Regions from separate parts of the Mucilaginibacter terrenus genome, predicted to be linked through region 3. Evidence: riboswitches for the same ligand, from Rfam matches in the RefSeq annotation. Region 3 holds a riboswitch; each other region holds the start of a gene.
The links. Region 3 has a riboswitch for S-adenosylmethionine ahead of metH (methionine synthase). Riboswitches for the same ligand answer to the same signal wherever they lie in the genome.

Region 1 (4,425 bases), on a different contig from region 3:
CGTTTTAAGCTTGCCATAGTAATTTGATGATACCAGCGGATCACGTGAGTTACTCAACGTATAAAGGCCCGCAACTGCCAGCTTAGGTGCTATCTGGTCGTTCTGCTCGTTTATAATTGTGCTTATGTTGCCACCAATAAATGCATCAAGGGAGAAATCTTTGCTCAGCTTTTTAGTGTACTGCAGCCGGCCTTCAGTATTGGTTTCGCTCACGTGATAAGCGTCTTCTTCATAAGAACCGAATGGTGTTCCATTAGTACCATAGGCCACCTTTATTTTACGACGGTCGTTGTAAAAGTCGGTACCGGTTCTAAAATTTGCAGATAGGCCGCCACCAATTTTGTAATTCAGCTCGATGCTGCCAATCAGGCGGTCTTTATACTGCCCAACTGTGTTCTCATAAGCTATAAAATATGGGTTGCTATAGTAGCTGTTGTTCCAGTTAAAGGTGCTGCCATCAGGGTTTCTGTAGTTTTTCAACTGGCTTATATCCACCTGGCGGCCAAACCATGTAAACTGAAGCATGGTGCTGGTTGCCCTGCGGCCGTAAGCACCCGGAAGGTTGCCTGCATCGTCTTTTATGTAATTAGCTATAGTAGTAACGGTAAGCTTTGGTGTTGGCCTGAACGTTGTGTTCAATAAAAATGAATTACGGCCCAGTGATGAATTAGGCACCACACCAGTTTGATGCAGGTTGTTGTATGACAACCTAAAATCGTACTTGTCGCCGCTGCCCGCAAGTGCAACACCATTGTTTAGGGTGACACCTGTGTTGAAGAAATCGCGTACGTTATTAGGATGCGCTACAAAAGGCACCGCAACACCGTTAGAGTTGAATTGCGGAATCAATCGTCCATCCAATGGAGGGCCCCAGCTTTCATCCACACCATCGTTAACGCCTCCGCCTTTGCCATCCACGTAGCTAAATTTCCCGTTGGATCCCTGTCCAAACTGGTTTTGATAATCAGGGAAGACCTTCAGGGTTGCAAAGCTGGTGTTGGAGTTGATAGTGATACCAAGGCCCTTGGCACCCTTACCTGTTTTAGTTTTTATAAGGATAACACCCGCAGCTGCGCGGTAGCCGTACAGTGCGGCAGCGTTTGGTCCTTTAAGTACACTTATAGATTCTATATCCTCAGGGTTGAGGTCGGAAATTGCGTTAGGGAAATCTCTTGACCCGTTAGCACCCTGAAACTGCGAGTTATCTACGATAACGCCATCCACCACAAACAGTGGCTGGTTGTTACCCGATACCGATGTTTCGCCGCGAATAACTATACGTGATGATCCCATGTCGCCCTGGCTGTTGGTAACCTGTACACCGGCAACTTTACCGGCAAGCGCGTTTACCAGGTTGCTTTCTTTAGCTTCTGATATATCACGCGACTTTAAGCTTTGTACCGCGTAGCCCAACGACTTTTTGTCTTTGCTGATGTTAAGCGCCGTTACCACCACCTCGTTTAACGAGTTTGCGGCTTCTACCAGTACTATTTGCAACGGTGCGTCGGCCTGTGTAACCGTGACCTGTTGTGTGGTGAAGCCCAAGTAGGATATCCGGAGTACATCATTTGGTTTTGCATTGAGGGAAAACCTGCCCTGTACATCTGTCTGAGTACCATTGGTAGATCCCTGAACAGCCACCGTAACGCCGGGGAGCGGCTGCCCGTCTGACCGGGCGGTGACAACGCCGCTAACCTTAACCGTTTGGGCGTAGGTAGTTTGCAGCAAGAAAAATGGCAGTAAAGCCGCCAAAAACAGCTTGTAAATTTTGGACATGACTATTAATTGTAAGAGGTAAAAAATGCCTGTACGAAAGCCCAATGCAGCTGCACTGCAATTAGCTATTGTAAAGGATGTTTGAATAACCAGAGGCTGCACGCCTCAGCAGGATGGGGAATTAAATTAGCAGCAACAACGCATGCCTTGCATGAAACATGCAGATGATGATGGCGAGTGATTTAAAAACGAGCGAAATGTAAAAGGTGTTTTCATAATAATATAGCATTAACAATATTGCTTTTCAGCCATCAAGATTGCACCGGGGAGATATTGTGTACTGATAAGCCCGACAGCTAAGCATGTATTGTAAACATTATCTCTTCTGCCAATGGCAGACAGGAATTAGCACCTTTATACTTATTGTATAGGTTGCTAAGACGTCATAGGGCCTTTCCCTCGGTCTTTCTTGATAACTATAAAGAACTATTTCGATGCAAATATATGAATAAAATATAAAGACTATAGAATTAATAGATTTTATTTAAAATAAATTATTCTCCCTTTAATGGGTTAGCAGTGCAAGCAGATATGGTAAAAACAGTTCCTTAGGAATAAACATTAATGCTGTGCTACCTGTTAATTAAGACGACCTTCAAGGTGACTTAAATTACCTTATTTATTAATTTACGACAGGTATTTGCAAGCAGTTAAGCTTTACCTTTGCCGGAAACTATACAATATTACTTTGACTAAAAGCATTTATATAGCCTCTGCCGAACCCTACAGTGGTAAGTCAGTTATTGCACTTGGGCTGGTAGCCATGCTGCTGGGTAGGGCACAAAAAATAGGTTACTTTAAACCTATAATACCGCTTGCTCCGCAAGAACAGCCGGACAGCCATATTCAAACTATTCTATCTCACTTTCAACTACCGCAGGCATATGCAGATACTTATGCTTTTACCAGGCAAGATGCAATGCAACACCTGAAGGATGGGCGGCAAGGCGATATGCTGGACGCGATCATCAGCAGGTTTAAAAGCCTTGAAGCTGCTTATGACTACACCGTTGTAGAAGGCAGCGATTTTGCTGGGCCGGCTACAGCATTTGAGTTTGAAACCAACAGGTTAATTGCCAAAAACCTGAATGCACCGGTTTTACTGCTGGTATCGGGCGATAATAAAACCACGGCCGAGATTGTACAGGACACACTCAATTTTTGGAGAGCCTATCAGTCGCACGATATACAAGTGCTTGCCGTGGTGGCCAACAGGGTGCAATCTGCCCAAACAGCTGATGTGAAGCAATTGCTTGTGGCGCAACTGCCAGAGAACATCTTGGTTTCTGTTATCCCTGCGGAGCAGACACTTGAAAACCCCACGGTAAACGACATTTTTGAATGTTTGAACGGACGTTTACTATTTGGCCGGGAACATCTTGCCAACCAGGTAGATCACTTTGTAACCGGTGCCATGCAGGTGCCAAACTTTTTAAATTATTTAAAGGAGAACGTACTGATTGTGACGCCGGGCGATCGCGGCGATATTATTATAAGTTCGCTGCAGGCTAACTTGTCTGCAAGTTACCCAAGGGTTGCAGGTATTGTACTTACAGCCGGCAGCATACCCGAAGAGCCGGTGATGCGCCTGATAGAAGGGTTGCAGAATGTTGTGCCGATACTTACCGTGGACTCCGGCACTTTCGAGACCACCAACAACATCGCATCTGTTAAGGCGCGTATAACGCCTGATAATTCTAAGAAGATACAGCTTGCCATAGAAACATTTAACAAGTATGTAGATGTTCCTTCGCTGGAAAAAATGCTGGTGACTTTCCACTCTGACGCGATGACACCCCACATGTTCCAGTACCAGCTTACACAATGGGCAAAGAGACAGCGTAAGAACATCGTTTTACCAGAGGGTAATGATGACCGTATTCTGCAAGCCACTGCAAGGTTAATCTCCCAGCAATTGGTAAATATCACCTTGCTGGGCGATCCGGGTGAAATAGCTGCATCCGTAAAGCGACTGGGTATAGATGTAGACCTCAGCCAGGTCAACATAATATCTCCTGCTAACTCCACCTTTTACGACGACTATGTGCAAACGTTGTATGAGCTTCGCAAAAGCAAGAACGTTACGTTGGAAATGGCGCGGGACCTGATGACGGATGTATCTTACTTTGGTACCATGATGGTTTATAAAGGCCATGCTGATGGGATGGTATCAGGTGCTGTACACACTACGCAGCACACCATACGGCCCGCGCTGCAGTTCATCAAAACCAAACCGGGTATTTCTACAGTATCTTCTATATTCTTTATGTGCCTGGCAGATAGGGTATCGGTATTTGGCGACTGTGCAGTAAACCCCGACCCCACCGCAGAGGAACTTGCAGAAATAGCCATTTCGTCGGCAGATAATAGTTCCCGGTTTGGTATCGAGCCGCGGGTTGCTTTGCTTTCTTATTCTTCGGGCACGTCCGGCTCGGGTGAGGACGTAGAAAAGGTAAGGAGGGCTACACAACTCGTACGAGAGAAACGACCGGACCTGAAGGTTGAAGGACCGATACAATATGATGCAGCCGTTGATCCTGTAGTAGGTCGTCAAAAACTTCCCGGTTCAGAAGTGGCCGGGCAAGCAAGTGTACTCATCTTCCCTGATCTGAACACGGGCAATAACACTTACAAGGCGGTACAGCGCGA
Region 2 (4,425 bases), on a different contig from region 3:
CAGCGTGTATACCCTTAATTTGCATCAGCTTTTTAAAGCCGTAAACAAAAATTTCATCGTCATCAATAATACAGGCAGTCATTCTTTTTCTTTCATCACTCATTATACAGTAGTATCTTTTACGATAACCTTACTGTAAATTTAGTGCCAACATCAACGGTACTTTCTACGTCTATACTCCCGCCCAGTGCTTCTACCTGGTTCCGTGTCATGAAAAGGCCTATGCCTTTAGCATCTTTATTATTATGGAAGGTGCGGTACATACCAAACAACTGGTCGCCATACCGCTGCATATCTATCCCCACACCATTATCCTCAAAAACGAGGTAGATGTGTTCCTGCTCTTTATAAGTATAACAGGTGATAATCGGCTGCCGCTGCGGGTGGCGGTACTTAATTGCATTGGTAAGCAAATTCTGAAAGATGCTCTCCAGATAAGCAGGAATATAACTTATCTCTTGCGCTCGGCTAAAGTCGGTTTTAAGCTGAACCTTGCCGGCCTGTATATTGGTGTCCAGCGCAGCTACCACGTTATTAAAAATACTTTGAAAAGATAAGTTCTTACGCTCTTTGCCTATTTCTGATTGTATTTTCACAATCTCATCCAGATGACCCATAGTGGCCGTCAGGCTGTGGCTGATGGTTTTTATGTGAGAAAAAATCTCTTCCTTATCTGCTTCGGCTGTGCTTTCTTCAAAAAGGTTAACCATGAATTTGAGATTGCCTGCATGCGAACGAAGGTTGTGCGAAACAATGTAGGCGAAGTTTTGCAAACGTTTGTTTTGATCGTCCAGTAGGTTGATAGACGATTGCATACTTAAGCCTCGTCGTTTAATGATATCAATGTCCTGGAAAATGCCACGCACCTTGACGCATTTGCCGTCGTCGTCAATTATCGGCTCACCTTTAGCCCTAACCCAAATAACATTGTTTTTGGCCGTACGGAACAGCATCTCCTGGTCGTATGGTTTGCAGAGTTTTATAGCATCGTCAATCGCCTTGGTAATTACAGGCTGGTACTGTGGTTCAAAAAAGCTGATTGCCTCGTCAAAGGTCATATTAACATCGCCGTATAGCTGATATATCTCAAATATCTCAGGCGACATATACAGGCCCATTGTTGGTATATCTATTTCCCAGCCGCCAATTCTGGCAATGCGGCTGGTTTCAGCGTACAAGAACTCTGCTTTTTTGGCTTTTAGTTCGGTAAGTTTGTGATGATCAATATTGCTGAGTACTCCGTATATAAACCTGCCGTCGTCGCCATCGTACTTTAAAGCGGTACTTTCAAACCACTGGTAGCCTTTATGCCTGGTAAGCAAACGGACCTGTGCAACAGGCGCAGGCCCCGGCCCCGAATAATGGATAGCCTTTATAAAGGCAGCCTTGTCCCCGTGGTAAAGAAGGTTGTCGTAAAAGTTTTTGTAGGAGCACTCGATGTCGCCGGGCTTGTAGCCAAGTAAAGCGTAAAACCCGGCAGACCACTGCGCCTTTTGCGTAACCTGGTCATACTGCCAGATACCGGTATTTACGTTATTTATTAAACGGGCAAGTCGTGCAGCACTTTCTTCAGAAAAATTATCTGTTACCGAATTGCTCATCATTTAACCCGTTTCTTCTCTTTTAGTAAATACCTTATTAAACATACAGGTACAATTTTAGTACCCATACAACGCTATTGTTTAATAATTATCGATATCTGTAATTTATTTAACTTTTGGTAGATAATATTTCTTTGCTAATGTATAAATTATTTCGCAGCATTATTTCATATTTAACATTATACCGATAGTTATATTAAAAGTATTAAATTACTTACTGTTTTATACGTCGTAACATCTAAAAGGGTTGTGACATCAACAAACGGGGATGATATGGACCTCAACAAAACGAGTTAAATGTTATCCATTATTTCACCAAGTGTTGTAAAAATTATTTTTTATTTGTTTGTCAGTCACTTAGATTAAAAAAGTAAAAAAAATTATAAAGTCTATAGGAATTATAGATTTTATATCTACATTTGTGTCGTTATCGTTCTTTAAATATACTTATCCAGAAAGACAGAGGGAAAGGCCCTATGATGTCTTAGCAACCTGTACCGGCTTTAAGCCAGTGTAAGGTGCTAATTCCTGCTCCGCACTAAACGGGGACAGATAAGCTGATTTAACAGAAAACAGAACGTTTGTAAAAGCGTCCTTTTGGCTTGTATTTAGCGCCTTTCATCAACACTCTTCCTGGATGATTTTATTGGTTAAACGTTTGCAATTTGCATAGCTTTATTGCAGCAAACCGATACTTAAAACTTAATAAAATTAAAAACATGAGCTTACGCATTGGCGACGACGCCCCAAATTTTAAAGCAAAAACATCAAACGGAGAAATTGATTTCTACGAATACCTGGGCGACAGCTGGGGTGTGCTATTCTCGCACCCGGCGGATTATACACCTGTTTGCACTACCGAACTTGGTAAAACAGCATCGTTAAAAGATGAGTTTGACAAACGTAATGTAAAGGTGATTGCACTGAGTACTGACAATGTGGAATCGCACAAAGGATGGATAAACGATATCAACGAAACACAGGGCGTAGAGGTTACCTTTCCGATAATAGGAGACGAGAGCAGGGAAATATCCCAAGCGTATGATATGATACATCCTAACGCTTCTCTTACCGCAACAGTACGCTCGTTGTTTGTAATAGGGCCGGATAAAAAGATTAAACTGATCATCAGCTACCCGGCATCAACAGGACGTAACTTCCAGGAGATTTTAAGGGTGATAGATTCGTTGCAGTTAACTGCTTACCACAGTGTGGCAACTCCCGCAGATTGGAAGGACGGTGAAGATGTAGTAGTGCTGCCATCCATCAAAACAGAAGATATACCGGCTAAGTTCCCTAAGGGGCATAAGGTGATAAAACCTTACCTCAGGACAACTCCGCAGCCTAACAAATAAGGGCTGAAAGATAAAGTCGTGTGGCCGAGAGGATAGGTGAGGGTCTGCAAAACCTTATACGGTAGTTCGAATCTACCCACGACGTCTGATTTAAAGTGTTCTATAGTTTTCAGGAGCGACCGGCGGAAGAGCCGGTCGCTTTTTTATTAGAGTTTTTGCACGCACCAGGTAGTCATGCAGCGGAGATTTTGCACGTTGGTTGTTTTTATAGGCTCAAATAATTCACCGTTTAAGTCACGGGTATAGTTCAGCAATATCTGCTGGTTTACCAGGAACCGTTCTGAACCATCAGGAAGGAGGTAACGGTTGTTGCCCAAGGGCATAACTTTGCCCTCTATACCAATGTCTGATGCCAGTCGAGCAAAAAAGTAACCACCCGGTTTCAGCACCCGCCACATGGAGGTGACCATCGCATCAAAGTGTTCAATGGTTTCGGCAAAATGCAGTACCGCGCTGCTGATGACCAAGTCGAAAGATGCATCAGCAAAGGGCAGGTCTTCCGCAGGTGTCACTATAAAGTTTGTAGATGGCAGATTAGGTGCAAGCACCGCAGCCATATCGCGCACCTGTGCCACCGCATCGGGGTTAGGGTCCACTCCGAATACGTTATAACCATTCTGCAGGAAATAGATCAGATTACGGCCACCGCCGCAACCTGCATCTAATATGGTTTGGCAGTTGCTAAAGGTGCCTTTTAACAGCTGATCGAACAGGTAAATATCGATATTACCAAACTGTTGCTGTAGGGTGTCTTGCATGCGCTAAATATAGGAATAACAAGATTGCAGGTTGCACAATAGGCTTTAAACTTCGTGCTCATTTTTAAAAAGAAAGCTTATTTCCTTAAAATTATCGATATACTTGTTACCGAGTACCCCAATCATCCAAATACCAATAAGCCCCTGTGTCTACACTTAAATTTACGTTGCTGCTTGGCTGCTGCTGTCTGCTTGCATTGACCTCTTACGCACAGAAAAAAAATATCAATTATCGGTACCAGATACACCGCAGTGCATCTAAAATTAAGATAGATGGCCTGCTGGATGAAGCCGGCTGGCAAGCTGCTGATACGACCACCGACTTTGCTATGGTATTGCCAATGGATACCAGTCGGACTAATGTACGCACCACCGTGCGGATGACCTATGACGATGATAACCTTTATATATCTGCGGTTTGTTATCAGCCTACATCGGGGTATATGGTGGAGTCGCTGAAGCGTGACTTCAACTTTGGTAAAAACGATAATTTCATCTTTTTTCTTGACCCCTTTGACGCACGTACAGATGGTTTTAGCTTTGGCGCCAATGCAGCCGGTGCACAATGGGATGGTACCATGTATGAGGGCAGCAAGGTAGACCTGAGCTGGGACAACAAATGGTATTCTGTAGTGAAGAACTACCCGGACCGCTACGTTTTTGAAGCGGCTATTCCTTTTAAGACCATCAGATACAAAAAGGGCATTCGCG
Region 3 (4,425 bases):
CACTTTGCCTGCGTTAGCCCGGCTGCCGCTGCTGTCTTCGCCGGCATCTATAACACGTTGCTTTTCCAGTTCAATGAATGGTAGCAGGTAAGCCACAGCTTTTTTCATCACACGTGCAGATTTTACCACTTGTGGCAGAAACATTTTGCCGGCCCCAAACAGGTCGCCAACCACGTTCATCCCGTCCATTAATGGGCCTTCTATAACTTCCAGTGGCCGGGCAAATTTCTGACGTGCTTCCTCCACATCGTCGTCAAGGTATTCAACAATTCCTTTTACCAGCGCGTGTGAAAGCCGATCTTCTACAGGAGCTTTGCGCCACTCCTCATCACGAACGATCTCTTTTCCCTTAGATTTTATAGTATCAGCAAATTCTACCAGTCGCTCGGTAGCATCGTCTCGTCGGTTAAGCAGTACGTCTTCTACCAACTCCAGCAAGTCTTTTGGAATTTGCTCGTAAACTTCAAGCATGCCGGCGTTAACGATACCCATATCCAGGCCGGCGCAAATAGCATGATAAAGAAATGCCGAGTGCATTGCCTCCCGCACTACATTATTGCCGCGGAACGAGAAAGATATATTACTTACTCCGCCACTTACTTTGGCATACGGCAGATTTTGTTTTATCCAGCGGGTAGCTTCTATAAAGTCAACGGCATAATTGTTATGCTCTTCAAGGCCAGTTGCAACAGTAAGGATGTTTGGATCGAAAATGATGTCCTGCGGCGGAAACCCAACCTCATCAACCAGTATCCGGTAGCTGCGTTCGCAGATCTCCTTACGGCGCTCGAGTGTATCTGCCTGGCCTCTTTCGTCAAAAGCCATCACCACGGTGGCCGCACCATAGCTTAGTATCTTTCTTGCGTATTCTTTAAATTTATCTTCACCTTCTTTTAGTGAAATAGAGTTCACAATGCCCTTGCCCTGTAAGCATTTTAAACCGGCTTCTATCACAGTCCACTTGCTGGAGTCGATCATGATCGGCAGTTTGGCAATATCCGGCTCGCTTGCAACAAGGTTTAGGAACTTCACCATCACCGCTTCCGAGTCTATCATTCCCTCGTCCATATTGATGTCGATCACCTGCGCGCCGCCTTCAACTTGCTGTAAAGCAACAGACAGAGCCGCCTCGTAATCTTCAGCCAGAATAAGTTTAGAGAATTTTGGTGAGCCGGTGATGTTGGTACGCTCGCCAATATTCACGAAGTTGGTTTCCGGTGTAAGTGTTACTGCTTCCAGGCCGCTCAGGCGCAGGTAAGGCTCAATCTCCGGTTTTTTGCGCGGTGGATATTTAGCTGCTTTCTCGGCAATGCAGCGGATATGGTCCGGGGTAGTACCGCAGCAACCGCCTACTATGTTAACTAAACCGGCCTCCATAAAGTCATCTACCTGGTTGGCAGTTTCGTGCGGGGTTTCATCATAAGCGCCAAACTCATTTGGCAAACCGGCATTAGGATACGCCGATATGTACACACCTGCCTTAGCTGAAAGCTCTTCCAGGTGCGGTCGCATTTCCTTAGCACCTAAGGCGCAGTTCAGTCCTACCGATAACAAGTTGGCATGACTTACAGAATTCCAGAAAGCTTCTACAGTTTGCCCGGAAAGCGTACGGCCAGATGCATCAGTAATAGTACCGGAGATCATTACACCACCGGTAGGTCGGAATGCCGCCATGTCTTTGCCTGCAGCTTTGCATTCATGCCTGTAACGATCAATGGCAAACAGTGCAGCCTTGGCGTTCAATGTATCAAATATGGTTTCTACCAGCAATACGTCCGAGCCGCCATCTACTAACCCGCGTACCTGCTCGTAGTAGGCTTCTGCAAGATCATCAAAGGTAACGGCACGATAGCCAGGGTCATTAACATCAGGAGACAAAGAAGCTGTACGGTTGGTAGGCCCAACAGCACCCGCTACAAAACGAGGCTTTGACGGGTCTTTAGCAGTATATTCGTCAGCTGCTTCTCTTGCTAAGCGGGCACCTTCGTAGCTTAACTCGTAAGCCAGCTCTTCCATATGGTAATCAGCCAGAGAGATACGCTGCGTACTGAAAGTGTTGGTCTCTATAATGTCTGCACCAGCCTCCAGATACTCGCAGTGAATAGCTTTAATAACATCAGGGCGCGTAAGGTTAAGCAAGTCGTTGTTACCCTTCAGGTCGCTTGCATGATCGCGGAAGCGCTCACCGCGGAAGTCATCCTCCGTAAGCTCGTAGCGCTGTATCATGGTGCCCATAGCGCCATCAATCACTAATATCCTTTTCTCCAGTTCTTTTCTAATATCCATTGTATCAGTGAGCAGTTGACAGTTAACAGTATGCAGATACGCATGTTGCATTGGCAATCACTGCTTGCTGCAAACTCGAAACTGCATATACGGCTTATATCGAAAAGTCAGGTGTACGGTATTGACTTTCGCTTATCTTTCCCGGCCATTGTTGTTTGGGCCAAGTAGAATGTAGCACCTTGTAAGCACAGGTTGCTAAGACATCGCAGGGTCTAATCCCTCCGCCTTTCTCCATAAGCACTACAAATATGAAAATTAATGTTGTATTGTACAAGGCCGCACCTGCCGGTATACAGGAAGTTGCCTTAGGATAATTTACCCTTCAAAACTGCAAAAGTGTTCAGCTTTTTTTGTGCCCGGCTATTGAACACCCGTTTTTGAACACCCGGATAAAACCTGTAAGAAATGCTGAAATAAGCACGCGATAGCAGTTTTTCAAGAAAAATGTGATGTATGTTCTTTAAAAACCACACTGTTTTGCAACGCTATTTTCAGTTTTATTTGCAAGTAATAGGATAAATTACAGGTTAAAATTTGTCATAAAAAAGGCTGCCCTTTTTGAGGAGCAGCCTTTGTAAATAGCGTTGATAAAATGTTACCTGCGGTTGCCGCCGCCAAATATGCGCAGCATGAACAGGAACAGGTTTACAAAGTCGAGGTAAAGGGTTATTGCACCCATAATGGCCATCTTTTTGGCGTCGTTGCCGGCGTAGCCAATCTCGGCACCAAGGCGCTTAAGTTTTTGAACATCATAAGCGGTAAGGCCTACAAACACTGCAACACCTATGTAGCTAATGATCACGCTTAGACTGTCGCTGTGCATGAAAAAGTTAAGTACACTGGCTACAATGATGCCTACAAGCAGCATCATCATAATAGAACCAAATTTGGTAAGGTCCTGATGGGTAATATACCCGCCTATTGCCATAACGCCGAACACTACTGATGAGGTAATGAACACGGTAGAAATAGTACCGATAGAGTACCTGTAAAATATGTAGCTAAGGCTGATACCCATTACTGCTGAAAATGCAATGAAGAGAACGATGAGCGAAGTAAAGCTCATTTTATGAAAGCGTGAGCCTGCAACGATAATAAATATAAGCGGGGCAAACATAACGGCTATGCCTAGCAGGTTGCTCTGGCCGGTAACGTTGTTCCTCAACATCGAGCTCAGGTCGGGGTTAAAGGCGAAGATATAAGAACATACCGATGATATCCCCAGCGCCACAAACATCCACATAAATACATTTGCAATGAATTTACGCGACGCTTCGGCATCCTCTATATGACTTACGCTATCGTAAACGTAATTTGTTGTTTTGGTTTCCATTTTCTTATTGAAATGTTATTTGAGTTTAAAACGTGATAATTGCTGTAAATGTTGTAATACTTTTTAAAGCTTGCAAGCGGATGATCAATTATTAATTGAGCCGTTTTTGGAGCTGTTCCTCTACCTGTTTAAATACTTGCAGCGGTTTTAATGTGCGCCAGCCGAGGTCGTCGAGCCTACCGCCAAAGTTAATGTAGTAGTCAACATTGCTGTGCCTGAACTCGTCGCGCACATGTTCCCTAAAGTTTATGCCTGCTATCCATCCATCCTCAACATCCTGAAACCATTCTTCATAGTAACTATCGTCAGAGTAATGGTAGTTCAAAACGTTCTCGCCTATCAGCACAAACTTGTTCACCCCTTCATCCATCATCAGCTCCAGTATTTCGCGTTTGAGCATCATAATGTCGTTGTTAATGGCATCGTTCCATTCGCCTATCATTTCTATGATGGTGTAGCCGCGGTCGTAGTCTACGTACAACACCTTTATATATAACGTGTTAGAGCCAAACGAATCCCATTGCGGGTGCAGCAGGTAGTTGTATATCTGCTTATCGTACTCAAATTCGTTATACTGTGTGGCGTAAAAGGGCGAATGCTCGTCCTCCGATGCTATGTAATCATCGCGCCATTTATAATATGGTTCTATCTCGTGCATTTACCCTAAGCCCCCACCAAACCTCCCCTGAAGGGAGAGGCTTTAAGTTTTTTAATCATTTATTGAATTTGCATATCTGCGTACTACCTTGCAGCTTCTACAGCTTTACGTACACTGCCGTGTTCTTTTAACAGCCTGGCGGCGGTTT

Region 1: linked by a shared signal. The riboswitch ahead of DYU05_RS17725 (SusC/RagA family TonB-linked outer membrane protein) and the one ahead of metH (methionine synthase) in region 3 are both predicted to bind S-adenosylmethionine.
Region 2: linked by a shared signal. The riboswitch ahead of DYU05_RS09500 (peroxiredoxin) and the one ahead of metH (methionine synthase) in region 3 are both predicted to bind S-adenosylmethionine.

The regions. Positions count from the first base shown of each region.
Region 1 is NZ_QWDE01000004.1:89,202-93,626, forward strand. Features, by position in the region: gene DYU05_RS17725 (SusC/RagA family TonB-linked outer membrane protein) at 1-1,776, opposite strand, end outside; SAM riboswitch class I at 2,090-2,195, opposite strand; gene pta (phosphate acetyltransferase) at 2,465-4,425, shown strand, end outside.
Region 2 is NZ_QWDE01000001.1:2,124,881-2,129,305, reverse strand. Features, by position in the region: gene DYU05_RS09510 (response regulator) at 1-103, opposite strand, end outside; gene DYU05_RS09505 (PAS domain-containing sensor histidine kinase) at 120-1,604, opposite strand; SAM riboswitch class I at 2,046-2,160, shown strand; gene DYU05_RS09500 (peroxiredoxin) at 2,321-2,956, shown strand; tRNA gene DYU05_RS21105 (tRNA-Cys) at 2,971-3,041, shown strand; gene DYU05_RS09495 (class I SAM-dependent methyltransferase) at 3,103-3,714, opposite strand; gene DYU05_RS09490 (carbohydrate binding family 9 domain-containing protein) at 3,861-4,425, shown strand, end outside.
Region 3 is NZ_QWDE01000002.1:677,341-681,765, forward strand. Features, by position in the region: gene metH (methionine synthase) at 1-2,286, opposite strand, end outside; SAM riboswitch class I at 2,416-2,526, opposite strand; gene DYU05_RS13705 (Bax inhibitor-1/YccA family protein) at 2,882-3,619, opposite strand; gene DYU05_RS13710 (hypothetical protein) at 3,711-4,277, opposite strand; gene murQ (N-acetylmuramic acid 6-phosphate etherase) at 4,361-4,425, opposite strand, start outside.